DNA from 4 places in the Paenibacillus litoralis genome. Region 3 is predicted to be linked to each of the others. Evidence: riboswitches for the same ligand, from Rfam matches in the RefSeq annotation. Region 3 holds a riboswitch; each other region holds the start of a gene.

Region 1 (7,299 bases), 590 kb from region 3:
GGCGTGCCGGTTTCCGTATCCGACTTGATGATCGCCTTAAGCAGATCGATCGCATTGACTTCTTCCTTCGGAATGTCGGGATGATCGACGCAAGCCCAGTAGCGCTTCGAAAATTCGCCTTCTTCGCCTTCCGCCTCGTCGAACGAATCTTCCAGGCTCCAGCCCATTACGCGGCGAACCTCATGCGGACACATCAGGTAGAACTTGCCGTCGCGAACGCGCGTTTCTTTCTTGAGTTGACGCATGAACACGTCTGGGATCGAGACGGCCGGGAAAATGTCGTGCGCTTTCCGGCGCTCGTCGCCGTTGTTCGTCTTCAGGTTCAGGAACTCCCAAATGTCGCGGTGCCAAATATCCAGAGTTACGCTGACCGCTCCGTTGCGAACGCCGAGCTGGTTGCACGCGATTGCCGTATCGTTGATGATCCGGATCCACGGAATGACGCCGCCGCTTGTCCCTTTGAAGCCGCGGATGTCGGAGTTGGTCGCCCGTACCTTGCCGATGTAAATCCCCATGCCGCCGCCGTATTTGCTCACTTGGCTGAACAGATCGACGATATGGAAGATCGATTCCAACGAGTCGTCCATCGTCCCGATAAAGCAGCTCGACAGCTGGTTGAACGGCTTGCGCGCGTTCGACATCGTCGGCGTCGCTTCCGTCATTTGAAGCAGCGACATCACGTCGTAGAACTGCTTCGCCCAGTGCACGCGATCCTCCGGCTTCTCGGCCAGCGCAATCGCCATCGCCACGCCCATGAACGCCTCCTGAGGCAGCTCGTACACTTCTTTATTAAAGCCTTTCACGCAATAGCGTTCGGCTAACGTTTTAACGCCGACATACGTCAGCAGGTAATCCCGTTCCGGTTTGATGTACTCGCCCAGCTCGTCGACTTCCTTCTTCTTGTAGCCCTTCAAAATATAGTCGCCGTACAAGCCTTCGTCGGTCAACAGCTTGAGAAGCTTGTAGAAGCTGCCGTATCCGAAGCTTTTTTTGCTATAGTCGCGGTTAATGCCAGCTTCTTTATACAGATCGTATATGTAAAGTTTCGCTGCGACCTTGTCCCAATTCGGCTCCTGAATCGTGACCTTTTCGACTGCCGTCTGTATCAAAATACGCTGGATTTCCTTCGTCCGCATCCCGTCCTTCAGCTGCGGCAAAAGCGCCTGCTCCAGCTCAAGCGAGTTAAGTCCGATACCTTCTATTGCAAAATCGATGACTTTTTTGAACTTGCTGAATTCCATCTCGGCTGCTTGTCCGTTACGTTTAATTACTTGCACAACGTATCTCCCCTTAACCGGCTTTTCCATTCCCATGAATCGGTAATTCACTACATCTTGATGCCGTTATTAAAATTTATATCAACATATAGTACAAGTCAAGGCTTGACTTCTAGTTTTTTTTGGAGATTGTTTGTCGGATTCCCGCATCGCAATCGTTGAATATCGATGGAAAAGCAGCGCATAAAGCGCCGCCGGGAATCGGAAATCTTCAAGCCGAAGCCCGAATAAGTCAGCAATGAAAGGAACCCCGCAAAGATTCAGGAATGGGCCATGAAGGATTCCTTAGCTTTACGGGGCGCACTTGATTCATACATGCTTAACAAAAAATAATATTTATCGCCTGCACTTTATTTTGTCAATTATTATTGTTGCAATTCCAGTCTTGCTTCGCTCGCCGCCGCTACCATGTTGCGCAGAGCCGCGACCGTTTCCGCTTGACCGCGCGTCTTCAAGCCGCAGTCGGGATTGATCCAGAACAGCCGTCCCGGCAGCACGCGCAGGGCGCGCTCGATCATCGAGAGCATCTCGGCCTTATCGGGTACGCGCGGGCTGTGAATGTCATATACGCCAAGACCGATTCCTTTGTCGTACGTTTCCGTTTCGAATGCGGAAATAAGCTCGCCGTGGCTGCGCGACGTTTCGATCGAGATCACGTCGGCGTCGAGCGCCGAAATCGCGTCGATCATGTCGTGGAACTCGCAATAGCACATATGCGTATGAATTTGCGTCGTATCCTGCACGGTCGACGTAGCCAGCCGGAAGGATTCCACGCCCCAATCCAGGTAGAATTTGCGGTCGGCGTTCTTGAGCGGCAAGCCTTCGCGCAGCGCCGGCTCGTCGACCTGAATCATGCCGATGCCGGCGCTCTCCAGCGCCTCAACCTCCTCGCGGAGCGCAAGCGCGATCTGGTACGTGACATCCTTGCGCGAAATATCGTCGCGAACGAACGACCAGTTCAGGATCGTAACCGGGCCGGTCAGCATGCCTTTCACCGGCTTGGCTGTCAGTGACTGCGCATATACCGTTTCCTTGACCGTCATCGGTCCGCTGAATCGGACGTCGCCAAAAATGACCGGAGGCTTGACGCAGCGCGAGCCGTACGACTGTACCCAGCCGTTCTGGGTAAACGCAAAGCCGACCAGCTTCTCGCCGAAAAATTCGACCATGTCCGTACGCTCGAATTCGCCGTGCACAAGCACGTCGAGCCCGATGTCCTCCTGCAGGCTGATCCAGACGCGGATTTGCTCCTGCACGAACGCGTCGTACTGCGCCTCCGTCCATTCGCCTTTGCGCCACAGCTGCCGGGCTTTACGCACCTCGGCGGTCTGCGGGAAGCTGCCGATCGTCGTCGTCGGCAGCAAAGGCAGCTGCCAGCGCGCCTGCTGCAGCTGCTGGCGCTCCGCGAACGGCACCGCCCGGCTCGTCCGGGCAGCCGCCGCGTCAACCGCTCCGCCGCCGCTTCGCGCCGGAGACGCGTTCAGCGCCGCGACCGCGCGCGTGCTTGCCTCAATCGCTTGAGCGGTGGCATCGCCGCCGTCTCCGCGTGCCGCTTGCGCCAGCAGCGCGAGCTCGCCGAGCTTCTCGCCGGCGAAGGCGAGCGCGCCGAGCAGCGTCGATTCCAGCTTCCCCTCGCGGGCAAGGCTGACCGGCACGTGCAGTAGGCTGCACGAAGGCTGCACGATCAGACGGTCGCCCGGCACGACGGCAGCAAGCTCTTCAAGAAGCTGCCGCTTCTCGGCAAGATCGGCGCGCCAGATGTTGCGTCCGTCGATAACGCCGGCCGCAAGCGTTTTGCCCGCAGGGAAGCCGTGCTCGCGGAGCGCGCGCAGATTGCCCTCGCGGCCGTGGACGAAATCGAGCCCGATCGCTTGGACCGGCAGGCCGATCACTCTATCATAGCCCGAAACCGCTTCGAAATACGTCTGCAAGAGAATGCTCAGTCCCGGAGCCGCAGCAGCGAGCTGCTTATAGGCGCTCTCCAGCACGTCAAGCTCCGCTGCCGTCAAGTCGGTTACGAGCGAAGGCTCGTCGATCTGCACCCAGCCCGCTCCGGCTTGTTCCAGCTCGCGCAGCACCTGCGCGTACAGCGGAACGAGCTGACCGACCAGCTCGCCGAACCGCTCTTGCTTATAGCCCTTGGCCAGCTTAACGAATGTAAACGGTCCGACAAGTACCGGCTTGCCGTCGATGCCGAGCTCCCGCTTCGCTTCCAGATAGGCGGCCAGAGGCTTGTTCTCGACCAGCCTCGGCGCCGCTTCGCCCAGCTCCGGTACGATATAGTGATAGTTCGTGTTGAACCATTTCGTCATCTCGCATGCGGGCGCTTCCTTGCTGCCGCGGGCCATCGCGAAATACGCCGCAAGCGATACCGGGCCGCTGGCATAGCCGTAGCGGGACGGAACGAGGCCGAACATCGCCGACGTATCCAGGACGTGATCGTAAAGCGTGAAATCGCCGACCGGGATAAGCTCGACGCCTAACTCCCGCTGCTTTAGCAGGCGCTGCAGACGGATTTTTTTCATTTCGGCTTCGAAGTCCGCTTCCTCCGTTTTGCCCGCCCAGAACGATTCGAGCAGCTTTTTCCATTCGCGGTTCTCGCCGATGCGCGGATATCCCAAATTACTGATGACATAGTGATTATTCATATGAAAACCTTCTTCCGATTTATTATTTCGTTTCCTGGTTGAACCCTGTCATGCCGGCGGCCTATAGCTAATGCTAAGAACCGATTGCCGTCAGGGGGCACAGGACCACGAAATAAAAGCTTCTCCGCCCCAATCCGAATAAAGGAAATGGGGAAAAGAAGCCTCGGATCTACACGTTACCGGACTCGTCTCCAACACCACCTATCTCCCGTAGGTATTCTTGTGTCGTCAGAACAGGCAGGTCTCCTGGCTCCAGAATCGACGCACGCAGCCTGCCTTCCCGGTCTCTTCGACCAGTGGCTGTCGCTTGGGCTGCGAACTCCTCTGTTACAGTGGCGGGACCGCTCCGGTATCGCACCGGATTCCCTTTTAAGCCGGCGAAGTATTGCAACGCATCGCGGCACCTTATTCCCACAGAACTTATGAAATTGACCCCTTCATCATACAGCGAAATTCCCGATTAAGCAACTTGGTTTTTAGGCTCCGAAATCCGGAATCGTTAAACCGACACCTCGGCTCCCGCGCCCGGTTCGTAACAGAAACAGCTCTCCACGTGGTCGTTGACCATCCCCGTCGCTTGCATGAAGGCGTAGCAGATCGTACTGCCGACGAACTTGAAGCCCCGTTTCTGCAGATCCTTGCTCATCGCGTCGGAAATATCGGTGCGCGCCGGCACCTCCTTCAGCTCGCGGAAGCGGTTAAGGATCGGCTTGCCGCCTACGAAACCCCAAATATAGCGGTCGAAGCTGCCGAATTCCTCGCGGACACGAATGAACGCCTTGGCGTTGCCGATCGCCGAGGCGACTTTCAGCTTGTTGCGGATAATACCCTCGTTCTGCAGCAGTTCAGCCGCCTTGGCTTCGTCATAGGAGGCCACCTTCTCGAAATCGAAGCCGTCGAACGCCTGCCGGTACGTTTCCCGCTTCTTCAGCACCGTATACCAGCTCAGCCCCGCCTGCGCCCCCTCCAAGGTGATCATCTCGAACAGCTTCCGGTCGTCGTGAACGGGTACCCCCCACTCCTTATCGTGGTACTCGATATAAAGCGGATCATCATTGACCCAGCCGCATCTTTCCGTCATTGCATAGCCCCCCAAAATAATGCGAACATTTGTTCCATTCTAGCATATCCGGTACGGCATAAGCAAGCCGCCATAAGGCCGGCCGGGCCCGGTAGTGCGCCCTGTATCCTCAGAACGTCAAGCCGCCTTCCCGGTTAACGGACTTCACCCGGTCCCGGTTCGCGTGCATGACGACCGTCAGCCACGTTTCCGCGCTTTGGCCCGCTTCCAGAACCGGCGCTTGCCCCTTCGACACGGCCTTAGACAGGGTCGGCGCGTTGGATGCCTGAGGCTCCAGCGCCATGGCATACAGTTGACCGCCGAACGGCTCCTCCTGCTCGGAGTGATGCTCCTGCCACAGCCAGAGGTAAGGAAATACGACGCCGTCCCATGCGAGCGCGAAGCCGAGTCCCGCCTGCTCGTTAAATACGTTGTACCAATGCTCCTGCAATTCGTCGATAAACAACATTTCATTGAAGGGCTCCGCCGCAAAATACGTGTTATCCACCTTCTCTCCCCGTTTGCCGGGCATACGGTCCAACGTCCCGGAAGCTCCGGACAGCAGCCTGCTGTTATTCGGATGGTAATCCGGCTGATCGAATACGCGGCAGCCCGGAAGATCGATGCGGCTGTAGGGACTCACGAACGGGGCTCCGAACGTCACATGATGTCCCCACAAGTACGGCTCCGCCTCGCCGCTGAGGTTGGTAATCTTCTCCGCGATATGGAGACTCGCTTGCCCCTTTTTGAGCGCAACGGTCTTCTCCAAAGCAAAGGGCCGCACCTTACTCTCCGTCCGCAGATGCACGCGGATTTCTTCTTCGCTCTCCTGCTCGATCATGAATGTCCATGGCAAATGCTGCACATCGCCGTGTCCGGGGACGTCGCTCCCCTTGTAGCTGCAGCCGGTACCCGCATTCGGAAACAGCTCGTACCAGCCGCCGACGTCGTAAGATAATCCCTTAGGGTCTTTGTACATCACGTCGATGTTCGTGCGCTTATCCGTCATTTCGAATAGATGAGCGCCATGATCCACATCGATACTGACGCGAATCGCGTCGTTTTCCAGCGTCAGCACGCAATGCCCGTCCATCGTATGCTGTGTAAGCTTGCAGCCTGGCACCTGTTTTTGTTCTCCCATGAGTCTCTCCTTCTCCCGTCCCTTTGTATGATTCTGGCATTGATCTTGCTACGCTCTATCATGTCACATAGCTGATGGCGGCGACAAGTACATAAATAGCGCCGGTTGACGGTTTAATTGTAATTCCAAAAACGCCTGCTGCTCTCCTATTAAAAGAGCGGCAAGCCGGCACAAATAATCGTAGAAGCTGATGCCCGTCAAAATAGCCAATCTCCGGATCTCCCCTTCATTTTCGCATTTTTCGTAATAGGTGAGACATATAAAGTCTTATATTTCAAGAAAAACGAACGTCCAAACGAAGGGGCTGTCCCAAAAGGGCAGAGTCGAATGGGCCAGTCCCAAAATGTACACAAAAAAGCTTCCAAAACCACTGGTAAACTGGGTATGGAAGCTTTTCTTGTGCTATAATAGCGCTTTTAGTTGGCGTGAGAATGGAAAAACAACTTTTGGGACAGCCTCGGAGAAGTTGCGACTATAGAGCTTCTTTCTCCGGAAAAATAACGAAACCGTCATCATCCAAATTCATCAATCTCTGATCGATGGAAGCGCTATCAGAAAAAGCCCCGATATAGCCGACATAAATCAATATGTCATCGCCATCGCTCTCCTTGACCCCTCCGCCGAGAACAATATTTCCTTCTACCGTTACATTTCGAAGCGTCACCCCCGGAACGGTAACGATGATGTTCCATTTGAGCGCATGCTGAATATCCGAGAAATCGTATACCCCCGGTTTGTCAATCGTATAGTCCTGTTCAAGCTGCGCAAGCATACGGTCCATCGACACGATTGCCTCTGCGCGGGTCATCGTTTGCAGCGGATGAAAACCGCCATCCGGATAGCCCTTCATAATGCCGAGCTTTTCCAGCTTTGCGATCGCCGCCCTGCTCCAGCCCGCAATCAACCCTGCGTCTGAATACTCCGGCACTTCCGTTTCCTCTTGTCCGGAAATACTTTGATTCATCCAGCGTTCCACCGTATGTTCAGCCCAATGCCCTAATAACCGCTTATTGCCCTAACTGCGCATACTCGTCAGGTTTGATGCCTTCATAGCGGACGAAAGCCCGTTTGAACGAGTACACATTTTCGTAACCGACGCGGCGCGCGACATCGTCGACGCTGTTTTTGTCCCGGAGCAGCTCCTTCGCGGTTTCCATGCGCAGCCTGCATAAA
Region 2 (7,299 bases), 360 kb from region 3:
TCCGATAATGCCGAGCATCTCTCCCTGCTTCGCCTCGAAGCTAACGCCGGCAAGCACTAAACGGCCTCCGAACGATTTACACACCTCGCGAAACGTAATCATCGGTTCCCCTCCTTTCGTATCCTGCTTATCCGCTTAACCGTTTTTTCTGCCTGCTGAGCAAGTAGGCGAAGAACGGAGCGCCGAGCAGCGCCGTCACGATCCCGAGCGGAATGTCCTTCGGACTGAGCACGAGACGCGCCAGCGTATCGGCCCATATTAAATAGACGGAGCCTACGATTGTGGAAAGCGGAATGATCAGCCGGTAATCGGGTCCGACGATCAGCCGGACGAGATGTGGAATCACCAAGCCGACGAAAGCGACGACGCCCGAAACGGAAACGGCTGCCGCCGTCATCAGCGTAGAAACGACCAGCACGACCAGCCGGGTTCGCGAAACGTTGACTCCCAGATGCGCCGCCTGCCGTTCCCCCAGCGCCAGCAAGTTCAGCGAACGTCCGAAATAGAGCAGGATCGCCGTACCCACGACCAAGTAAGGCAGCACGATGCCGGAATACGACCAGCCTCGCATCGCCACGCTGCCCATTTGCCAGAATAAGATCTCATTCACGACGCTTTTGGATAACGTTACCATGAACGAAACGAAAGCCCCGAGAAACGCCTGCACGACGACGCCCGACAAAATAAGCGTTTCCAGCCGCATGACTCCTTGCGTACCGGCAAGCCTGAACACGACAATAAGCGTAAGCATACCGGTTACGAAAGCCACTAGCGGTATCGTCCACTGTCCCATGGCGGTTTGCATTCCTGTCAATATAATGACCGAAGCGCCGACTGAAGCGCCTGTGGCCACCCCCAGCGTATACGGATCGGCCAGCGGATTGCGAAGCACGCCCTGAAAGCCGGCTCCCGCAACGGCCAACGCTGCGCCAACAACGAAGGCGAGCGCTAACCGCGGCAGTCTGACCTTCAAGATGATCGTTTCGCTGCTCGCTTGCCAGTCGGGGGTCACCAGCCCGCTCAGGCCGGGAATTTTATGAAGCAAAATACGCCACACCTCGGCTACGGGCAAGTTGGCGGAACCAAGCGATAAACTGACCACTATGGAAAACAAGAGGAGCGCAATAGCGGCTCCTCCGTAAATAAACAGCTTTCTTTTCATCTTTTCACCAACCGTTATTTCACCAGATCCGGGTGTGCGGCTTTAGCAATTTCGAGCAGCGCGTCCGTCAAACGAGGGCCAACGCGGCTAACGATATCTTCATTGATCGGAACGAGCTTCTTGTTTTTGACGCCGTCGACCTGATCCCAGCCCGGACGGTTCTTAATGCTTTCCAGCACCGTATCCTTCACGTTGCCGCCGGACGAATATACGATAATCTCCGGATTTTTCTTGATGATGGCTTCGGAATCGATTTTGTACCAGCCCGATTTGCCTGCGCCTACGTTCTCGCCGCCCGCCAGCTTCACGAGCTCATCCATAAACTCGCCGTCGCCGACCGTCCAGCCCGGATTAAATTCCATGTAAATCCGTTTCTTAGGAGCATTTTTTACGGCATCGACGATTTTCTGCTTGTCGGTGCGCATTTTATCCGCCGTTTTCTTCGCTTCATCCTGCTTGTTCATAATCGTGCCGATTTCTTCGATGTGTGCGATCGTTTGGTCGAGCGTTTTCGGATCGGCCATGAACACTTTAATTTTCAGCTCGCGGATTTTCTCCACGACCTTCTTGTTGATCGAGTTCGCGAATACGACGTCCGGCGCCATGCCGATCAGCGTTTCCAGGTTCGTGTTCGTGTCGCCGACCTGCGGCTTCGATTTCGCTTGCTCCGGATAGTTGCTGAATTTATCGACGCCGATCAGCTTATCTCCCGCTCCCACCGAAAAGAGAACCTCCGTTTCGCTCGGCGCGAGCGAAACGATTTTCTCGGGCGCCTTCTCGAACGTTACTTCCGTTCCCGTGGCATCCTTAATCGTTAGCGGATATTTCGTTTGAGCGGCAGCCGGCTTCACGGATGCGCTAGGCGACGGGCTTTGCGACGTTCCTTCGGACTTGCCTGGCGAGCTGACCTGCCCTTTGGCCTCTTCCTTGCTGCCGCAGCCGAACAGGCTCAGCGCCAAAACGACGGAAAGCATAACGGTCATGGCGGCTTTTCCGAAATTCCAACCCTTGCGTTCTTGTTTGCGGTTTTCTTGCTGCTTAGTTACCCGAGTATTCTCTTGCATGTCGCCATTTCTCCCCTTCTCTGCTTCCTAGATTGCGAGAGGAGCCTGACAAGCGTTTGAATGCGCGCGAACGTTCATGAGCATATAAACGAAAAACCCTCCATCCGGCAGGACAGAGGGAACGACAAAACAGGGATAAAGTTACTGGCATGGCGTATTGCTGAAGCCATGAGCGACTTTCCGTTAAGCCGGATCCTTTTCCTCGAAGGATTTCGCAAGCTAGCTCCAATAGGCAGGTCTCCTGACTTACGGGTTTGCTGACAGCCTCGCCTTCCCATTCGTTACGAACAGTGGCGTCGTGAGGCGTCCCCGTATTACAGTGGCGGGACCGTGCCGGACTTACACCGGCTTCCCTTTTAACGCGGCAACCATGCGGCTGCTGCGCACCTATCGGCGACAATCGCTATTCAACTGCTTTTCAAGCGTCCAATCTTCATCCCCGATTATAGGACACTTCCCGGTGGGTGACAACGATTATTTTCACAGCTTGTTTCATGAATAGGCCGCCCAAACGCTAAGCTTCCTCGCATGCCGCAAGGATTTCGGGTACGTTCCGGCCTTTATTTCTCGGACAGTTTTTTCAAAATATCCTTCGTCTCCTCAACTTGCTTCGAACGAGGGTGGACGAACGCATACATTTCTTCCTTGCCGCGGTAACCGCTGTCTTTCAACCACTTCGTCTCGTTCATCGGGATGCCATACAGATGCTTTTCGAGCTTCGGCTCCTGATTCTTCTCCTTGCTGCCCGTATCGACCGGCGCTTCAACGACGCCCCCCGGATAGTCCTCCGGCTTGAACAGCTCGTCCAGAATCACAAGTCCGCCTTGCTTCGCAAAGGCTTCATACTGCTCCTTCGGAACGACGAACAGATCGCTGTCTCCGGCAGCCAGTTCGACAAACAGCTTGTCCATCGAGAACATCGGGCTTGTCAGAACGTCGGTCGTCGGCGTTTCGCCTACCTTCGCCTTCAAATCCTCCGCCATTTTATCTCCGTCGATCGGCACGTTGTTGGTCATCACGAAAACGATCACATCCGCCTTAGGGCCGCCGCACCCGGCAAGCGCCACAACCAAAACGGCAAGCAGCATAAACCCCGTCAGCCATTTCTTTCTCATCTCTGTTAGCTCTCCTTCTCCTCAATTTCCGTACCTCTAGAATAGCATAAAACCGCTTTCTGCCGCCAATCAATCTAAGCCTTCCCGCATTGGCTTCCCGGCACCTATTCATACGTACCGGAACGGCCGCAGGTTCATAATCCGGCATAATAATAGCAAACGTTCCGGGGAAAGGATTCCGGCCTGTGCGCCGCGACCGCTGCAGACTGCGCAAATAAAAAAGCCCTTCCTCGCGGCGGGCTCTCGGTTATGCCTATTCGGCTTTCTTCGTGCGCATGTTCGTTATATATTGGTTGTACTCGTTGATCTTTCTATCAAGCATTCTGCTCATTTCAACAACGGCATCGGACGTAAGCGAGTTTTCCTGGCGGATCATCTTCTCGAGCTGTCGGCGAAGATAGTCGAGCTCCTCTTCCAAGAGCGCTTCATGCGTTCGTTTGGCGGCATTGCTGTACAAGCTGGGCGGCTGAGGGTCATTCTCGCGGATGAGAGGAACATACTTGGAACCTGTAACGTAATGCTGGACCAAAGCCATCGCAATCCCCTCCCTAATCACTTTGTACAGAGCGAGCAAACCGTAATTCCGTCAGTTCCATCAAAAGTTCGATGTGAATTTAGCTTGTCCTATGACTATTCTATCATTTTCCCGGAATTAATGCCAGAATATGAGTCAAAAAGCCAATTATACGAAAAATTTCAAGTAGATATTTGTTGATAAATGTTATTTTTTACTTATTCTCACATCCATTAAAAAAGACCTGACTGCCCTTCGGGGGCGATGTCAGGTCTTTGATGATTCTTATAAAGTGCAGATACGATTGCGCGCTATCGTGATTACGAGCCCAACCTCCTCAAAAAATTACCCATTCTGTCGATCGCTTCCGTCAGCTGGCTGACCGAAGACGCATACGAGCAGCGGATAAAGCCTTCGCCGCCGCGGCCGAAAACATGTCCGGGTACGACCGCTACCTTCGCTTCGAAAATGAGGCGCTGGGCGAATTCGTCCGAGCTGAGGCCCGTCGATTCGATCGAAGGAAACGCATAGAAGGCGCCTTCCGGTTCATGACACTCGAGTCCGATGTCGCGAAAGCCCTTGACCACAAGCCTGCGGCGCTGGTTGTAAGACTCCATCATCCGGTCTTTCTCTTCTCTGCCGTTGCGCAAAGCCTCGAGAGCTGCCACCTGCGCCATGGCGGGAGCGCACATGACCGTGTATTGATGAATTTTCAGCATGGCCGACAGGATGTCCCGGTGTCCGCATGCATAGCCGAGACGCCAGCCCGTCATCGCGAACGCCTTGGCGAAGCCGCTGACGAGTATCGTCCGGTCTCTCATGCCCGGCATCGCCGCGAAGCTTACGTGTTTGTGGCCGTAAGTAAGCTCGGCGTATATTTCGTCGGAGATGACGATCAGGTCGTTCTCCTCGACCAGCTTCGCGATCGGCAGCATATCCTCGTACGTCATGATGCCGCCGGTCGGATTGCTCGGGTAGCTGAGAAGCAGCACTTTGGAGCGCGGCGTAATATGCGCCTTCAGCAGCTCCGGCGTCAGCTTGAAGCCGTCCTTGGCGAACGTTTCGATGCCGACGGGCACGCCGCCGCTGATCGCCGTAATCGGCGAGTACGCCACGAAGCACGGCTCGGGAATCAAAATTTCGTCGCCAGGCTCGATGAGCGCGCGAAGCGCCAGGTCGATCGCTTCGCTGCCGCCGACCGTGACGATGACTTCGCTTGCAGGGTCGTATGCCACATTGAAGCTATTATTCAAATATCCGCAAATTTCTTCGCGCAGCTCGATCATCCCGGCGTTCGACGTGTATTTGGTCATGCCGCGTTCGAGCGAATAAACCGCCGCCTCGCGGACGTGCCATGGCGTTGCGAAATCGGGCTCGCCGACGCCAAGGGTTATGATATCCTTGCTGCCGCTGGCCAAGTCGAAATATTTCCGGATCCCCGAAGGCGGAATGTCGCGAACGAGCGGGGATAAGTAATCCTGCATGGTTTTCGTTTTTTCCATGGCCCTTTATCCCCCCTACGGCGTGATGAGCATCCGGTGATCTTCTTCGTGATCCTCGAAGATGATGCCGTCTTGCTTATATTTTTTGAGAATAAAGTGCGTTTTGGTAGAAAGAACGCGATCGATCGGAGACAGCTTGTTGGAAACGAACGAAGCGACCTCCTTCAACGTTCTGCCTTCCACTTCGACGAGCAGGTCGTACGCGCCTGACATCAGATAGACCGATTTCACTTCCGGATATAAATAAACGCGTTCCGCAATCGCGTCGAAGCCGCGTCCGCGTTCCGGCGTAATTTGCACTTCGATCAGAGCGGTTACTTTCTCGTCGTCCACCTTGCTTTGGTTTACAACCGTCGCATATTTGACAATGACGTGATCTTGTTCGAGTTCCGCTATCGCCGCCGCCGCTTCCGCTCGATCCACGCCCAGCATCGTCGCGATCAGATCCGCGCTTCTGCGTGCGTCTTCCTTGAGTAGGTCAAGAATTTTCATCTTCAGTTCAGTCATTTCGTAAAACCTCCCAGTGGCTATTGAAATACGGACCGGTTTGTTGGCGGCATACCGAGTTCCTTGTTCCACTATACACCCAAATTGCAAGATCGTGCAAAGAAAACATGCGGCATTCGGACGAGAAGCACGCTTCCTTTCATGAGCGCCAAATAATGCGTCATGAAGCGGATGCGCCGCTTCCCGGCATACGAATTATCGCGCAAACGCGATTCTTCCTCCGATCATCGTCCAAACGACCTCGAATCGTTCGTTCAGCAGCACAAGATCCGCATCCGCTCCCGGTGCCAGCTTTCCTTTATTCGCAAGGCCCAGCACCTCGGCAGGCGTTTCCGTCGCCATTCGAACGGCATCGTGCAGGGGAATGCCCGCTTTCACCGCTTTGGCGAGCGCTTCGTTCATCGTCACCGTGCTCGAAGCCAGCGTACCGTCTTTCAGCGTCGCGACGCCCCCGGAGACGCGGACGTCATGCCCGCCGAAACGGTATTCGCCGTCGCCCATGCCCATGGCCTGAAGCGCATCCGTAATGAGCACCATCCGCTCTGCGCCCTTCTCCCTATAGAGCAGGCGAACCATGGCGGGGTGCAAATGAACGTCGTCGACGATCGCTTGCACGCTGACATGAGGCTCCTCGAAGGCGGCTACGACCAGCCCGGGATCGCGATGATGGATCGGGCGCATGCCGTTGCAGCAATGCGTAACGTGACTCGCCCCCGTGCGGAAAGCTTCCTTCGCCTCCTCGTAAGTCGCGTCCGTATGAGCTACGGCCGCGATAATGCCGCGCTCCGCGAGCATCCGGATCAGGTCGAGCCCTCCTGGCAGCTCCGGAGCCAAGGTGACCATTTTGACTAGCGGACCGGCTTGCTGGAGGATGCGTTCCATTTCTTCGCGGTCGGGATGGCGCAAATGCCGTTCGTTCTGCATACCCTTGCGTTTTACGTTCAAGTACGGGCCTTCCAGATGCAGACCCGCGATGAGCGCGCCCGGTTCTTTGCCGGCGACACGGCTTACGTTCCCGATCATGGCAAGCAGATCCTCGAGCGAGGAAGAAACGGAAGTCGCAAGAAACGAGGTGCAGCCCGTTCTGGCGCAAGCTTCCGAAACGGCCTCCACGCTGCGGACCGTGCCGTCCATCATGTCAAAGCCGTCGGCTCCGTGAATGTGAACGTCGATCATGCCGGGAATGAGCAGTCGACCTCCGCCGTCAAGGAAGGAATCCGCATCCGCCGCCGCAACCTTCGAATCGGAACCTATATGCACGGATCGGATACGTCCGTCACGTACGAGTATGCTTGCTTCAGCCGTACGGTCTTTTTCGGCTATGAACACATTGCTGATAAGTATGGTGGACATCTCATTTCCCCCTTAGCGTGCTTCGTGATTTTCAGTCTACTATAAGGCGTCAGGCCCTTACAACTTCTAGAATCCGCCGTCT
Region 3 (7,299 bases):
CTACAACGTAGATCCTACTTTGGTAAGGCTGGGCACGGTCGCAGCGGTATTGTTTTCGGGAGGCGGGTTCCTTTTCCTCTATCTTGCAGCCGCTGTTCTAGTTCCTAAGGCGCCGGTAAGTTCTGCCGGGTTCACGCAGCACGATGCCGCGTTCGCCTCCGATGCTTACCGTTATGACCGTCAACCCGATGTCAAAGCGGCAAAAGACGTTTGGATGACCGAAGAAGAGCAGCTTGCCGTTCGCGCAAAGATCAATCACATGCGCGCCAAGCTCGCCAAATACGAAAACGCCGGCGCAAGGACTGAATAATACACAAAAAGATATTCATAAATATCTTTTTGTCGGAATATGGAAAATATTATCTTTGTTTCGCACCCGAAAAGTATTATACTTGAAAGAGAGTATACGTTAAGGAGCGAAACAAAATGGGCGACAAGCTTGACCTGATTCTTCACAAAGTCGACCGCATCCAGAATGACGTAGAAGTATTGAAAACGGACGTTAACTCCCTGCTAGCCGGGCAGTCGGAACTATACCAAATCTACCGTGCGCTTCGCGAACGGCAAGACGAATCGGACGCCAAGCTCGATGCGATGGCTATGGATGTTCACCGCATGCATGGCGACATAACCTCGCTCAAAGACGGACAGTTTGCCATGCAGAGCGATATAACGGAGCTTAAGGAAGGCCAGCGAATCATGCTGTCCATCCAGCAGGAGCAGCAAAAAATTTTGGAGCGTCTATCCATTCGCTCCGTATCTCAAGAAGCCGATATCGCGGAGCTTCGGCGCATAAAGTAAGAAAAAAGGGACGGCTGCCGCCGTCCCTTTTTGGCGTATTGTCCTATTTAATGACTCCGCACGCCACGCGCGCGCCCGAGTTCCCTGCCGGATCGGTTTTGTAATCGTCCGGACCTTCATGGATGATCAGCGACGTGCCTCCAGCTTTCAGCAGCGAGTTCGGCTTGTCCTTGACGAGCGTCACGCGCTTGTCGACAAGCTCCGCTTTCACCGTGCCGTCCGACCCTACTTCCAAATTCAGCAGATCCCCGTCATGCGGCCCTTTCGGATTCTCGAAACCGTGCTGCTTGCCCTCCGGATTCAGATGCGCGCCCGCTGTTGTAAATTCCGGCGGATCGCATTTGCCCGTTTCGTGAATGTGAAACCCATGTAAACCCGGTTTCAGCTTGGACGCCTCGATTAAGATGTGCACGCCGTCCGCTTTCTCGCTCAGCATCGCCGATCCGATCGACTCGCCTTTCGTATTCATGATGCCGACATGCACCATGCCGTTGCCCGAATCCATCTGGGCGGACGTTTCCTTCGCCGCTCCGCAACCGGATAACATAGCTCCGCAAAGCAGCAGAAAACCGGCCGCCGCATTCCGTTTATTCATATAGACACCCTCCGTATGCAAAAATGCCTCTCCGCACTTCTTACAGGATTGGCAATTTACCGGGAAGGTAAACATGAGAAATTCGGCATAGTACCGTTCCCCTCAACACAAAAGAAAAGGAACGAAGGAGCTTCCGCCCTCTTCGTTCCATCCTTTTAGTCTTGAACGGCGTTCACCGCCACTACGGCAGCCATTTCTCTCGTAACCTTCGAGCCTGGACGGAAATAACCGTTGTCCCCGACCATTATGCCTCTCTCATAAACGGCCCTTACGAAAGGAAGCGCATAGTCCGCGATTTCGGCTTGGTCCTCAAACGTTTGCGACGAAGACGAAGCGGTAAGGCCATACGCCCTTGCAAGCATGACCGCCATTTCCTCGCGGGTAACGGCTTTCTCCGGCAGGAATGCATCCGGTGCGGCGCCGTCGACGATTCCCTTTTCCTTCGCTTTCATCACATATCCGAAATACCAGGTATCCGCCTCGACGTCCTTGAACACAGGCTTCGCGTCCGCCGCCGGCGCTTCGTTCAGCATACGCAGCAAAATCGCCGCGAATTGCGCTCTCGTAAGCTCCAGATTTGGGGCGAACCTCAGCTCCGTATCGCTCATCCCCGTCATCAGCTTCAGCTTGTAAGCCTTATGGACGGCTGCGGAAGCCCAAGAGGAAATCAGCTCTTCGTCCGCAAAACGCTCCTCGGCAACCGACACATTCGCCAGTTTGCTTTTATCGATGACGGCATATTTCGTAAAATGCGTTGTTTTTCCCGTAATCACGCCTGTTCTGGCATCGAATACCGCAGGAACCGGGATCCAGCGTCCCGTCTTTTCGTCCAGCCAGACGAACGCCAAGTTTTCCGGCTTATCCGTCAGGTAAGAAATCTTAATGGAAAGGTAGACCGGCTTGGCGAATGTCGTACCGTCCGGCGTGAAATCGTACAAGCCCGAAACGAGCTCGGGGCGGTCCGACGGCAGTTCTGCAATGCCGATCGTTACGCTTTGAGACAAAGCGGAGGCAGGCACGACAAGCCGCACTTCTTCCTTGGCGTCGCTAATTACCGTTTCGGCATCGGATGCCGCCGCACGGCTAAGCTGCACTTTATTGTCCGCAAGCAGCTTGCGAAGCTGCTCGGCTTGCTCCGCGCTCATTTTATCGGCAGCGTTTTTAATGAACGTCGTTATACCTGCCGGATCGACCGGCTTCGTATTGTCCGCCGGCAAAGCGATCTTGGCAAAGTCGTCGACGGCTTCTGCAGGCGGAAGCGCAGCGCTTGGAGAAGACGTGCCGCTACCGGAATTATTGCCGGGATCGACAGGCTTCACGGCGACCGTCAGCGCTTGTGTGCTGCGGACGATAAGCGGTGTCTTGTTGTCGCGGTAACCGGTAATGACAGCCGTATAGGCGCCAGCCGGCACACCGTTCTCGAACGTCGCGATTCCCTGCTCATTCGTCGTTGCATGTTTGCTGCCGATCGCTACTTGCACGCCTGCAGCAGGCACGACCACTTCCTGGTTGGACATCCAATCCAAGGACGTTTTCGTAACCGATACCGTAAACCGATCGCCTGCCTTCGGCTGCTCCGGCTGCACCGAAACCGCTTTGACCAGCTGCGTATCGCCGTCCCCGTAATAGACGACGATTCGATCGGACGGCTTCAAGCCGTAATCCGCCATGCCGACCATCGGATAATCCCAGTTGCCGCCGCGCTGAACGGCGTACAGCCAGCCGTCATAGCCGCCGTAGGTCGCTGCCGTTACGCCGGCGATGGCGGACACATATTTACCGAACGAGGAATCCGTAACGGCGATCGGAATATTCCGCTCTTTGGCCAGCTTCTCCAAAGCCTGCAGCGCCGTAACCGCTTTTTGGTCGCCCTCGGCGATCGCGCTTTGCGGTCCTTCTACCTGAAGGCTTACGTTCGTTAACGGCGCGAAGCTGTAAAGACGCCCGGCGCCCTTCGTGAAGGTATCGTAAGCGACGAGCGCCTGCAGGGCTTGCTCCGTCGCCATGCCGTCCGAGCTGCCCGGCAGCGCGTGCGAGAAGCCTCCGTCCGCGTTACGGAACGTCATCAGCTTATCGAGCAGATCGACGCCTTGCTTCGTAAACCGTTCGCCCGTCGGGTCGATGCCGTTCGCCGTAAGCGCGATAATGGCTTGAGCCACGCTTTCGCTGCTATCCGTTCCCCATAAATTATAGCCTCCATGAGGCTCTTGATTAAGGGAAAGCCACTCGGTTATTTTCTCGCCGGCCGTCTTTACCTCGGGTTTGTTCGTATAAGGTGCGAGCGCCGTAAGCGCCATGGCGGTAAGATCGGGATCGCTCGTCGAACCGAAGAACGCGAAGCCGCCGTCCGCTTTCTGTTTCGACAGGATTTCGCTCACTAGCTTATCCCGGCTCCAAGTCGCGTCATCCGGAATGTCGTATTGCCGGGAATCCAAAGCCAGCAAGCCGAAAAGCAAAGCGTTCACGCCCTGCTGCATGCTGTCGTTGTATATGTGTTCAATGAGATTCGTACCGCCAAACGAAGTCGCATCGCCGCCAACCGCGGCAATAGCTAAAGAAATCCTTTCGTACTCGGTAACGATCGGATAAATGTCCTTTACCCGCTGCTCCAAGTCGGCTATGTAACCGGAGGGAATCGTTCTTCCCGCCTTAGCGAGTCCAACCGCTTCCCAATCCGAATCAACGCCGCCGCTGACGATCTGGTTTGCCGCTTCATAGATAGCCTGAGTGACGCTTACCGCCGGAACGGGATCTGCCGCAGGAGCGGCTCCGGCCTTCGCAGCGGGAACAAGCGACGTGCCGATCACCGACAATACAAGCAGGAAGGACATCATAAGGGCGAAAGCTTTTTTGTGCACATAACGATAACTCATCAATGTAATCCTCTTTCCTTAATGGAATCATAACGATAGTTTCATGAGCTTATCGGACTTTGAAGGCGTTATTCCCATAATTTCAGCCCATTCATTGCGGACAGCGCATAAAAGACAGCAAAAAAGGCCGCCCTCGCATAAGGGTGGCCGTAGATCGTACATACGCGAAAAAGAAGACATGCAGCGCCAAATAAAGCATTGGCAGCACACGCTCGCAATCGTTTCCTTATTCCCACCCCCCGAAGAATTAGAAACATACAGAAAAAGGCAGGTCTCCTGGCTCATGCGTCATCGCTTCTCTTCGCCTTCCCGGCCTTGCTCAAGGCCAGTGGCTTGTTAAAGAGTCGCTCTTCATTTACAGTGGCGGGACCGCGCCGGCTTTTAACCGGTCTTCCCTATTAAGCAAGCCCGTCGTTCGACTGACTTGCACCTTTTCCGTGCATCGTATTTAATTGCCAAGCTAATACTATAGTATTCCTGTCGCCATTTGTCCATTACTATTTTGGATCCGCTATATTGCCTTTAACCGGGCCTCCGCTAGTTTCCGAAACCAGACGGCCGCCCTGTTCATAAGAGCCGCCATTTGCGAGCGCGTCATTTGCGCTTTGGGACGGAACGTGCCGTCCGGGAAGCCTTCGAGAATATGCTGCTCCGTCATCGCGTTAATCGCGGAATACGACCATAGCCCGCTGGAAACGTCGCTGAACCGGCTCTTCGCCGCAGCGGAAGACGAAACGCCGGCTACCCGCGCCAGCATGGCCGCCATCTCTTCTCTCGTAATCGGCTGATCCGGCGCAAACGTCCGCGCTCCCGTCCCTTCGATCAGCCCGTTTTCTTTCGCTACCGCAATATCTTTGGCCGCCCAGTGGCCTGCGGGTACATCCGCAAACGGGTTCGCCGCCGCAGGCTTCGCCGAAGCGAGGCCCTTCGCTCTAACGAGGATCGCCGCGGCCTGAGCGCGCGTGAGCGGCGCTTCCGGCGCAAAACGGTCGTCGGCAACGCCGACCATCCACTTTTGATCCAGCATGGCCATGACATCCTTTTGCGCCCAGTGACCGATCATATCGGTAAAATAGACGCCGTTCAACCACATCGAGAAGTAATCCCACGTCGCCTTCGTTTCCTGGTGCAGGCTCCAGCTTCCAGCTCCCTTGAGCCCGTATTTTTGAACAAGGCGCAGCTTTTGCTGAATGGAACGGTCATTCTCATACCACACCGTATAGCTGCCGGGGGCCAGCGGCGCATAGTTGACCTCGAAGGGAGCATCTCCCGCCGGAACGGTAAAAGCAGCCCATGGAGATTGCGCTTTCTCGTCGTAATGCGTCGTCCCGCCGAACCGGGCGATCGCTTCTTCCACTTGTTCGTTCGATATGCCGGTTCCGCTCGTGGAGCTGCCCGCCAGCCAGTACCGTCCGTAGAACGGAATGCCCAGCACCAGCTTGTCCGCCGGAGCCTGGGTAAGCGCATACCGGATGGATTCCTCAACGAACGAAAGGCTTGCGACGGGCCCGGCTTCCGGCACTCCTTCGTATGTCTCGTCATACGCCATAATCATTAAGTAATCGCTTGCTTCGGCCAGTTCCGCATAATCGTACGAAGCCTGCCAGCCCGCCGTCCACCCCTTCGGGTTGGCCGCGACGGCGACCGAAACTTCTTTGCCCGCCGTAAGCTTGGCGCGCAGTCTTTTGACCAGATCGGTATAGGCGTCCCGTTCCGTTTCCGTCACGTTCTCGATATCGACATTAATGCCGTCCAAGCCGTACTTGGCGACCGCCTCTGCGATTTGATCGACCAGCGCGGCGCGGTTCTGCAAAGCGCTCTTCCCTTGGGCCCGGTTCCAGTGATTGCTTAGAAACGGAACGACCTTCACGCCGCGCGCATGCATCTGTTCCACGAATCCGGCGTCCAGCTTATCGGATAGCTGTAAACGGCCATCGTCCGTCAAATCGAAAAAGCTCGGAGATACGGTCTGCAGAGCGCCGTTGCTCCGGTCAACGTACTGTACGTAAGATTGCGTGCTCCCAAAATACAAATAGGACATGTTCAATTTGCCCGCTTCGGCATATGCCGTACCGGCAGCGAGAAGCGAAACGGCCGCAAGGCCGGCTGCCGTCATCTTTTGAAATCGTCTAAGCATCGTTTCGTTCCCTTCAATAAAGTAAAGTTCGGCTTCCCCTCGCAAGCGCAGCAGGCAGGAAGCCGTTCCTTTCATTGTGCAGAATGGAAGCGGACGAACACAATGCGTAAAATTTGCTAATTTGGCCAAACGGAGGCTTTTGATGAATAGCAATCTGCCGGCGTCTCCATATTAAACGTATACGAACGTTCAATTGCCTTTGTTTTGTCGGTTCACCGGACGGGCGGCGGCCCGCGGAAGGAGATATCGCAGCATGAACAAAATAATGACGATAGGGGCGATCATCGCCCTCTTGGCGGCCGGCGGCTGCAGCGGCGGCGCAAACGACGACGGCAGACGCAGCTTTCCCGAAGAGACTTCGCCGGACCGGGCGGGCAGTTACGAAGCGGCTGAAACATCGCCGCCGCCGGTAACCGCTGAACGCGGCGCGGCTAAGCAAGGGCTGCGGGTAAGCCCGCCTGCACCGGGTCCGGCGCAGAGGACGCCGGCACGCGAGGATGCGGCGCCGGGGGACGCGGCGAAGGCTTCCCCGCCGGGCGGCAGCGCGCAGCAAGCGGCACCCGCGCCGTCTGCGCCCGCTCCAGCCGCGAAGCCCGAACCGCCGCCGAGCGCAAGCGCCGGCAAGCAAGCCGCGCCTTCGGCTCAGCGCAAGGCGGAACCGCCCAGAACGGCGGAACGGGCCAAGCGTCCGTCCGCCGCGGCCAAGCAGGCTGCGCCGACGACGAGGCCGGCTTCGCGCAGCTTGTCGCTGAGCGAGCTTGCGAGGATGTATCCGGACACGTTCAAACGGTACGGTCCCGCCCATAAACGGGAAATCGCGCTCACGTTCGACGATGCCCCAGACGCCAAATACACGCCGCAGGTACTGGACGTGCTGAAGGCGCATAAGGTGA
Region 4 (7,299 bases), 240 kb from region 3:
TCGTACTTTTTGCTGTCCAAAGCGATCAGCGCGAAGATCGGTCCGTTGATGCCCTGTTTAATCAAGGTATCAAAATCGGCGAGACGCTCGATCATCGAATACCCCGCCACGTCGTTAATGCCTTTGCCGATGGCAGTCAGCGCCAGTATAACGCGGTCGTATTCCGTATATTTGACCGCGTGCAGTTTACCCGCTTTCTCTTTCAGCGTTTGCTCCAGATTGGCATAATACTTGGCATAATAGGAGTCCGGAACTTGAACGCCGGAACGCGCCAATCCCAGTACGGTCCATTCCCCGCCGATGCTGGCTACGGCCGGATCGGTTATCGTCTGCTGCATGTAGACGGCCGTTGCCTCAATTTGCTTCTTCACGGCCTGCTGCTTGCGGGTGTCCGCTTGGTTGTCTTTAGCGTGGGTGCGTTCATAATCGAATGCCCTCATCGCCACGACGGCTGCCATTTCACGCGTCACCGTGCCGCTTGGATGGAAGCGACCGTCCAAGTCCGCCGTCATCAATTCATGAGCGGCAATCGTCTGTACATCCGCTTTTGCCCACGAGGAGACTTCGTCCAGATCATTCAGCGCGATGGCCGATGCCGAAGACTGCATGCCCAATGCCCGATTCACGATGACGGCCATTTGTTCGCGGGTAATCGTATCGTCCGGATAAAACCGGCCATCGTATCCGTCGATATATCCGGCTTGATAAGCGGCGTTTACATAAGGATAGAACCACTGGCCTGCCTTGACATCTTCGAATCGGGACGGATCGCCCGCCGGCTTTACCATTCCCAATACTGATACAAGCAGCTTGGTGAACTCCGCTCTTGTCACGGCGGATTTCGGCTTCAGCATGCCGTCGCTGCCTTCGACGAATCCGCGCTGCGTCGCCTCGCCGATCGGGCCATACGCCCAGCTCGCGATCTCGCCGGCATCCGAATACCGCTTCGTCAAATCCATACCGCCCGCCGCTTCCAGTCGACTGGCCGCATACGCGACGAACGATGTGAAGTGGTTCGTCTTGATCACGAGATCGTTGCCTTTGACGAAAGCATACGTGATTTTCTCGCTGCCTTTGGTCGCTTGTTCGCCCTGTTCCTCGGAATCATACATAACGATCGGCGTAAATGTACCGTCTTCGATAAACCCGGCCTGCTGCCCTTTCCCTCCCTTGATCGTCAAGGTAAGCGGCTTGTCGAACAAGTACGACTGATTCGAGCCTCCCATGATGAAGGCATGGCTTATTTTCTCCAGCCGATCGCCGGTATGTAAGCTCCCCTTGACCTGCGCCAACAAGGACGCATCTTCGGCATTTACCGTCGTAAAGAGCTCGATGCCGCCGTCCCCCGCCTTCAGCCTCGTGCCCTTGTCGATGACAAGCGAGAGCTCCCCTTTCTGTACCGTAATCATCGGGATGCCGTCTTGAACATCCTTCACATTCAGAATGACCTTCGGCTTCACATCGGGAATCGTCAGGGTAATATTGTCGGTTCCTTGCTGCTGCTTCGTGATGGTTTGGATAAAATCCTTTTGCAAATCCGCCGGTACGGCAATGATAGGCGTCTTGTCACCAGGTTTTGTACTCGGGTCTATGCTCGGATTCGGGCCTGGGTTTGGGTTGGGGTTCGGGCTTGGGTCTGTCGGCACATAAGGGGGTTCTCCCAAATCCTCGCCCAAATTCGTCGTATACCGCCACTGGACGGTATCGCCGCCCGAAAGGATGTAAACGCTCGCCCCATAGTTCGGATAGGTACCGTTTACGTTGTACATCCATCCGCTGCCGCTGCCATGGTCGAACTCGCCGTCTCCTGCGATGGATTGCACATAGACGCTATTGTATTTCGGAGTCCATGTAAAGGCGTAAGGGATGCTTCTTGCATTCAGCTCTCTTTGCAGTACGCTCCATACCGTATCTCCGGACTGCAGCTCCACGGATGCGGGATTCATGACATATCCTTTATGGATTGTCGCTTTATCTACGGATAGAGTGACATGCTTTACAGGCTGAGGGTCGGTTCCTCCGCCTTCGCCCGGCGTCCCGACAACGTTTGTTGCGAATGCAACGAAGTCGGTAAAATGCTTGGTCTTAACAATTAGATCGTTGCCGCTGTCAAAGGCATACTCGTTCTTACCGCTGCCGCTTCCATCCGAATCGTTTGCAAACTTCTGTATGGCGCGGGCCGTCCCGTTCTGGATATATGCGGCATCTTTCCCCTTCATCCCGGAGAACGTTAACGTAATGAACCGATCGAACGTAATGCCCGACGTACCGCCCATCTTGAACGCGGCGGCAATCGAATCGAGTTTCTTTCCATCCGGAACGATACCGTTGACGAGCTGCCGGACCGTGTCCGTTACGTCCGCCTTCGATAACAATTCAACCGAAAGCGGGCTGCCGCTGACGAGTGACGTCCCTTTCGGGATATGGGCCGCTGTGCCGCCTCTTACCGCCGAAATCGCCGGAAGGCCGGTGTTGGCGGGCACATTCAGTTTAATGGTTGATGACGAATCGCCCGGAACTTGGACGGTTATGTCTTTATTCGAATCCGCTTCGGTAATTGATAACGAATATACGTACCCGCTAGGCGGAACGTTTACGTTAGGCCGATCCCCTGCAGACAAAGCCATTTCGATCTCGTCGAGATTCCCCGGCAGCGGGAACGGAAGCACGTCCGTCATATCGTAAAGCCGATTGGCGGCTTGCGTCATCCGATTGAAAGATACGAGCGCATAGGTCCCCTGATCGGTCGCCATGCTATTTGCTTTCGTTTCCGACATGACATGCTTGAAGCCGCCCTCAGGCGCGACGAATGTCAGCAGAGCGTCAACCGCCGAATGGCCGTTTTTAACAAATCTCGGATCGGAGGAAGGATTGAACCCGATTTCCGATACCGCGGCGATAACCTGCGAGATGCTTTCGCTGTTTACGGTCCCGTAACTCGCAAATCCGCCTGTTTCGTTCTGAACGGAAGACAGCCAAGTAAGCGCGCGTTCTACTGCGGCAGCCACTTTATCGTTCGTTAAATAATAGGGAGCAAGCGCCTGCAGGGCCATTGCCGTCAAGTCTACATCGGCCTTCGCGACCCCGAGCGCCCAACCGCCCGCATTCGCCGTATCTTTGTTGACTTCCTTGCTCAAAATATAATCAATCAGCTTCTCGCGAGTCGCTTGATTCTTCCCTGCGTCAGCCGCAGGAAATTCGTAATTTACGGCATTCATGGCGATTAGCGCAAAAATCGGCCCGTTAATGCCTTGCTTCAGGACGTAATCGTAATCGGACAGCGCTTTGGTTATATCGTAGCCCGCAACATCCCGCGAATCGATGCCGATGGAAGCCAGGCCAAGGATCAATCTGGCATGTTCCGTACTTTTGTTTTTGTCCAGGACACCGTTGTTTTTGGCCATCAATTCCTTGACCTTGTTTACGATGTTCTTATAGTAGGTCATGTAGTAGCTGTTCGGCACCGAATAATTTCCGCGGGCCAGAGATAGAATCGACCATTCTCCCCCAAGCGTTCCGAAGGTCGGATTCGTCACCGTGCCAAGCATATAGGCAAGATTTTTATTCAGCTGGTCGTTCGTAACGGCCCCGATGTTGTAGTAGACCGTGAAGATTTGCTTAACCCGATTGCCCGAGGCATCCGCCGCCGTTATGTCGATCGTATTCGTTCCATCGATCAGATCGGCATGGAATACTCCGCTCGTTCCCGGAATCGCGTTACCGTTTACTTTTACTTCCGGAACGATGCCGGATGTGACGTTGTCCGTTGCGCTAGCTTGGAAGGAAATCCGTTTGGTTGTAAATTCTTGTTGATCCGATAAGCCTTGAATCGACAATTCCGGTTTGACATGGTCCCATCCCAATTCATTGTCCAGCTTCGACATCACAAGATCGACGTTAGCTTGCGTGCTCTCCATATTTGCGAGTACGCCGTACGCTTGCTCGTACGAAGACCTGACGGCAGGATCGGCCAGCAGCGCATCCTTATTCGGGGCGCTGTTGATCTTCGCGATTACCGCCGTTAACGCGTCTTTGTTGGCGGTATCGATATAGCCGGAGCCCCATGTATTCCCAAGGTCGGAGCCGAACCCATAAACGGTGAATTGCGTACGAATGACGTCTCCGTCTTCGGGAATGTAATCCGAAAAGCCGACGTTAGGAAATACATTGTTGACCGCGTACATCCAACCGGACATCGGCGTATAGTCGAATTCCCCTAACCACTCCGGGTCCCTTTTGGATTCGATTTGTCCACCGCCTAAGGCGACTTGGTCGACGATGTATTGGGGCACATATACGCTGCTCGTAACATCCTTGACCTTGGACAGATAAAAGTAATGTTCGGCGGTTCCCGTGTTCTTTATATTGTTCTGGCCGAGCTCGCGTACCAGCAAGGCGGCCCCGTTGTCTCCTTCGTAGAACGGCACCTTCATCGGTTCCCGGTAATAGCCTTGACCTAACGTGAATATCTCTACCGACAGGGTGACGAATCCCTTCGGCCCGGATCCGGACTCTTGGGCGTAGGTCTTCCATGCGTTTATTTGGAACATGGATAAGAACAGGCTGACAATCAGCAGCCAAGTAAATAATTTACGTTGCTTCACTTTCTTTCCCTACCTTTCACTTCTAAAAATCGCAACAAGAATAACCGCCATTTGGCACCGGACGTTTACCGAAATATGGATAATATGCTTTCCAACATAAAAAAACCCTTAACTTGAAAACGTTAAGAGGCTATCTCCATGGAACGCAAAAAGAAGCGGTCACGAAATAAACACCCCCCTATCTCTCGTAGAGCAATCGGTGTACCTCCCAGGCAGGTCTTCTGACTCGAGTATCAACGCCCTTGCAGCCTTCCCGGTTTATTCACCAGTGGCATCCAGCAAGAACTCCTCTCATACAGCGGCGGGACCGTGCGGGATTCTCACCCGCTTCCCTTTTAACCAATCCATGATTCCCTATCGAACTGCATCATCATGATTGGCACCTGAGTAGCTTATATTCAATTTTCCTGCTAATCATATCTTATAAGCCTTCATTTGTCATTTAGAACTGCGGTCGCTTGGCGTCCCCGGCGGCCAACAAGTAAAGATAGTGTAAATACACGTAAAGATCGTGAAAGGTAAAAGTCAGAATATTTTTTATAATACAGCTAAGCATATGGAAGATATGCCGAAAAACGGACTAGGGGGCATCTTCATGAAGAAAAAACATGTACTTGGCAGCGTCCTCGCCTTGTCGCTCGTATTTACGACAGCGCTTGCAGGATGTGCGTCCAAGCCGGAAACGGATGCGGACAAAGGCAATGCCGGCGGCACGGCCAAAACGGGCGGAACGCTGGTCGTCGCACGGAAGGCGGACGCGAACAATCTGGATCCGCAGTTCATCACGAACATTCCGTCGTCCAACTACATTTTCGGCAAAGTGTACGAGGGGCTGATCAAAACCGACAAAAACATGGAATTCCAGCCTTCGCTCGCAACGGAATGGAAAGCGGTTGACGACGTCACTTGGGAATTCAAGCTGCGCAGCGGGGTTACTTTCCACGACGGCGCGCCGTTTAACGCGGAAGCGGTCAAGAAAACGTTCGAACGGGCGCTCGATCCGAAGGTCAATTCGCCGCTCGCGGGCAAATTCTCGATGGTAAAAGAAATCAAAGCCGTCGACGAGCACACGGTGCAGTTCGTTCTGGCTTATCCCTACACGCCTCTGCTCTCCATTCTGGCAAGCAACGAGGGCAGCATTCTGAGCCCGAAAGCGATCGCCGAGCAGTCGGACAAGCTGGCCAAAAACCCGATCGGCACCGGGCCGTTCAAATTCCAGTCGTGGACGCCGGGACAAGAGATGGTACTGGTCAAAAACGACGGCTACTGGGGCGAAAAGCCGAAGGTAGACAAAGTCCAGTACAAAGTCGTGCCGGAAGACACGACGCGCGTCGCGATGGTCGAAGCCGGCGAAGCGCAAATCGCCGACCAGTTGCCGGTTACGGAGCTAAACCGCGTTCAATCGTCGTCCACGCTGGCCCTCGCGCGGGCGGAAGGTCTCGGCGTCGAATATATCGGCTTTAACACCAAGAAGAAGCCGTTCGACGATGTACGCGTCCGCCAAGCGGTCGCCCATGCGATCGAGCGCGATTCCATTATCAAGGGCGTATTCAATAACGTAGGCAGCCGGACGCTGACGGCGCTCTCGCCGAAAATGCCTGGCTACAACTCCAGCCTTACGGATTACGACTACAACATCAATAAGGCGAAGCAGCTTCTGGCCGAAGCCGGCTACCCGAACGGGCTGAAAACGTCCATCGTCACCGACGACCGCAAAGAGCGCGTAAACGTGGCCGAGGTTCTGCAATCCCAGCTGAAAGGAATCGGCATCGACCTCGAAGTGAAAGTCGTGGAATACGGCGCTTATCTGGATATTACCGGCAAGGGCGATCACGCCATGTTCTATGGCGGCTGGGGCAATGCGACCGGCGATGCGGATTACAACCAGTACAACGTGTTCCACAGCAGCTCCCACGGCAGCAAAGGCAATCTTGCATTCTATACGAATACGCAAGTGGACAAGCTGATTGAGGAAGGACGCCGCGAGAAGGACGCACAGAAACGCAAAACGATTTATGGGCAAGCCCAGGAAATCGAAATGAAGGAAGCGCCGGTCGTGCCGATCCGCACGATCGACCACATTGCCGTTTCCTCCAAAAGCGTCAAAGGCTTCTGGCTCAATCCGATCGGATATTTGATGCTGGATAACGTTACCGTGCAATAACAGTGTGCGACAAAAAGAAAGATGGCATGCGCCTCAAGCGGCGTGCCATCTTTTTCGTTTCTGCTTTATGCATCGCTATCGGACATTGCTAACTTCGCTTTAACGAAGCTTAGCATTCCGCCCCCGACATTTCATTCGTGTACATCCGCTTGTATTCCTGCGGCGACACCTTCTCCGCCGTGGCCGGCGCATAATGAAACTGCAGCGCGCGGCGGCGTTTGTCCGAGAAATTATACGCCGTGCCGTGCACCAACTGCCCGTGGAAAAACAGCGCTCCGCCGGGCTTCAGCGGCACGATGACGTTGCGCTCCACCGGCACGTTCGCATCGCAAATTTGCCAGTCGCGGACCGCATAATGCGGAATGCCGCCGTCCATATGCGAGCGCGGAATGACCTGCATGCAGCCGTTCTCGACGCCGGCTTCATCGAGCGCGATCCAGACGCCGACGACCGGCTTCCCGTAGGTTAAACCGCCGTAAGCCATATCCTGGTGCCAAGGCTTCTCGCCTCCCCCGAACGGCGGCTTCAACA

What was found. Region 3 has a riboswitch for cobalamin ahead of ACKGJP_RS04435 (S-layer homology domain-containing protein). Riboswitches for the same ligand answer to the same signal wherever they lie in the genome.
Region 1: linked by a shared signal. The riboswitch ahead of metE (5-methyltetrahydropteroyltriglutamate--homocysteine S-methyltransferase) and the one ahead of ACKGJP_RS04435 (S-layer homology domain-containing protein) in region 3 are both predicted to bind cobalamin.
Region 2: linked by a shared signal. The riboswitch ahead of ACKGJP_RS05985 (ABC transporter substrate-binding protein) and the one ahead of ACKGJP_RS04435 (S-layer homology domain-containing protein) in region 3 are both predicted to bind cobalamin.
Region 4: linked by a shared signal. The riboswitch ahead of ACKGJP_RS03465 (S-layer homology domain-containing protein) and the one ahead of ACKGJP_RS04435 (S-layer homology domain-containing protein) in region 3 are both predicted to bind cobalamin.

What each region holds. Positions count from the first base shown of each region.
Region 1 covers NZ_CP176395.1:1,643,434-1,650,732, reverse strand. The annotation lists gene ACKGJP_RS06925 (ribonucleoside-diphosphate reductase subunit alpha) at 1-1,277, opposite strand, end outside; gene metE (5-methyltetrahydropteroyltriglutamate--homocysteine S-methyltransferase) at 1,643-3,925, opposite strand; cobalamin riboswitch at 4,144-4,348, opposite strand; gene ACKGJP_RS06915 (DNA-3-methyladenine glycosylase I) at 4,425-5,006, opposite strand; gene ACKGJP_RS06910 (DUF4432 family protein) at 5,116-6,126, opposite strand; gene ACKGJP_RS06905 (hypothetical protein) at 6,190-6,336, opposite strand; gene ACKGJP_RS06900 (S-layer homology domain-containing protein) at 6,599-7,090, opposite strand; gene ACKGJP_RS06895 (helix-turn-helix transcriptional regulator) at 7,134-7,299, opposite strand, start outside.
Region 2 covers NZ_CP176395.1:1,411,971-1,419,269, reverse strand. The annotation lists gene ACKGJP_RS05995 (ABC transporter ATP-binding protein) at 1-102, opposite strand, end outside; gene ACKGJP_RS05990 (FecCD family ABC transporter permease) at 128-1,162, opposite strand; gene ACKGJP_RS05985 (ABC transporter substrate-binding protein) at 1,177-2,226, opposite strand; cobalamin riboswitch at 2,440-2,632, opposite strand; gene ACKGJP_RS05980 (hypothetical protein) at 2,787-3,341, opposite strand; gene ACKGJP_RS05975 (aspartyl-phosphate phosphatase Spo0E family protein) at 3,595-3,876, opposite strand; gene ACKGJP_RS05970 (aminotransferase class I/II-fold pyridoxal phosphate-dependent enzyme) at 4,176-5,357, opposite strand; gene ACKGJP_RS05965 (Lrp/AsnC family transcriptional regulator) at 5,373-5,864, opposite strand; gene nagA (N-acetylglucosamine-6-phosphate deacetylase) at 6,060-7,217, opposite strand.
Region 3 covers NZ_CP176395.1:1,049,184-1,056,482, reverse strand. The annotation lists gene ACKGJP_RS04450 (PspC domain-containing protein) at 1-310, shown strand, start outside; gene ACKGJP_RS04445 (hypothetical protein) at 427-801, shown strand; gene ACKGJP_RS04440 (superoxide dismutase family protein) at 845-1,396, opposite strand; gene ACKGJP_RS04435 (S-layer homology domain-containing protein) at 1,552-4,269, opposite strand; cobalamin riboswitch at 4,518-4,718, opposite strand; gene ACKGJP_RS04430 (glycosyl hydrolase family 18 protein) at 4,781-6,406, opposite strand; gene ACKGJP_RS04425 (polysaccharide deacetylase family protein) at 6,660-7,299, shown strand, end outside.
Region 4 covers NZ_CP176395.1:812,034-819,332, reverse strand. The annotation lists gene ACKGJP_RS03465 (S-layer homology domain-containing protein) at 1-4,604, opposite strand, end outside; cobalamin riboswitch at 4,798-5,006, opposite strand; gene ACKGJP_RS03460 (glutathione ABC transporter substrate-binding protein) at 5,200-6,768, shown strand; gene ACKGJP_RS03455 (phytanoyl-CoA dioxygenase family protein) at 6,878-7,299, opposite strand, start outside.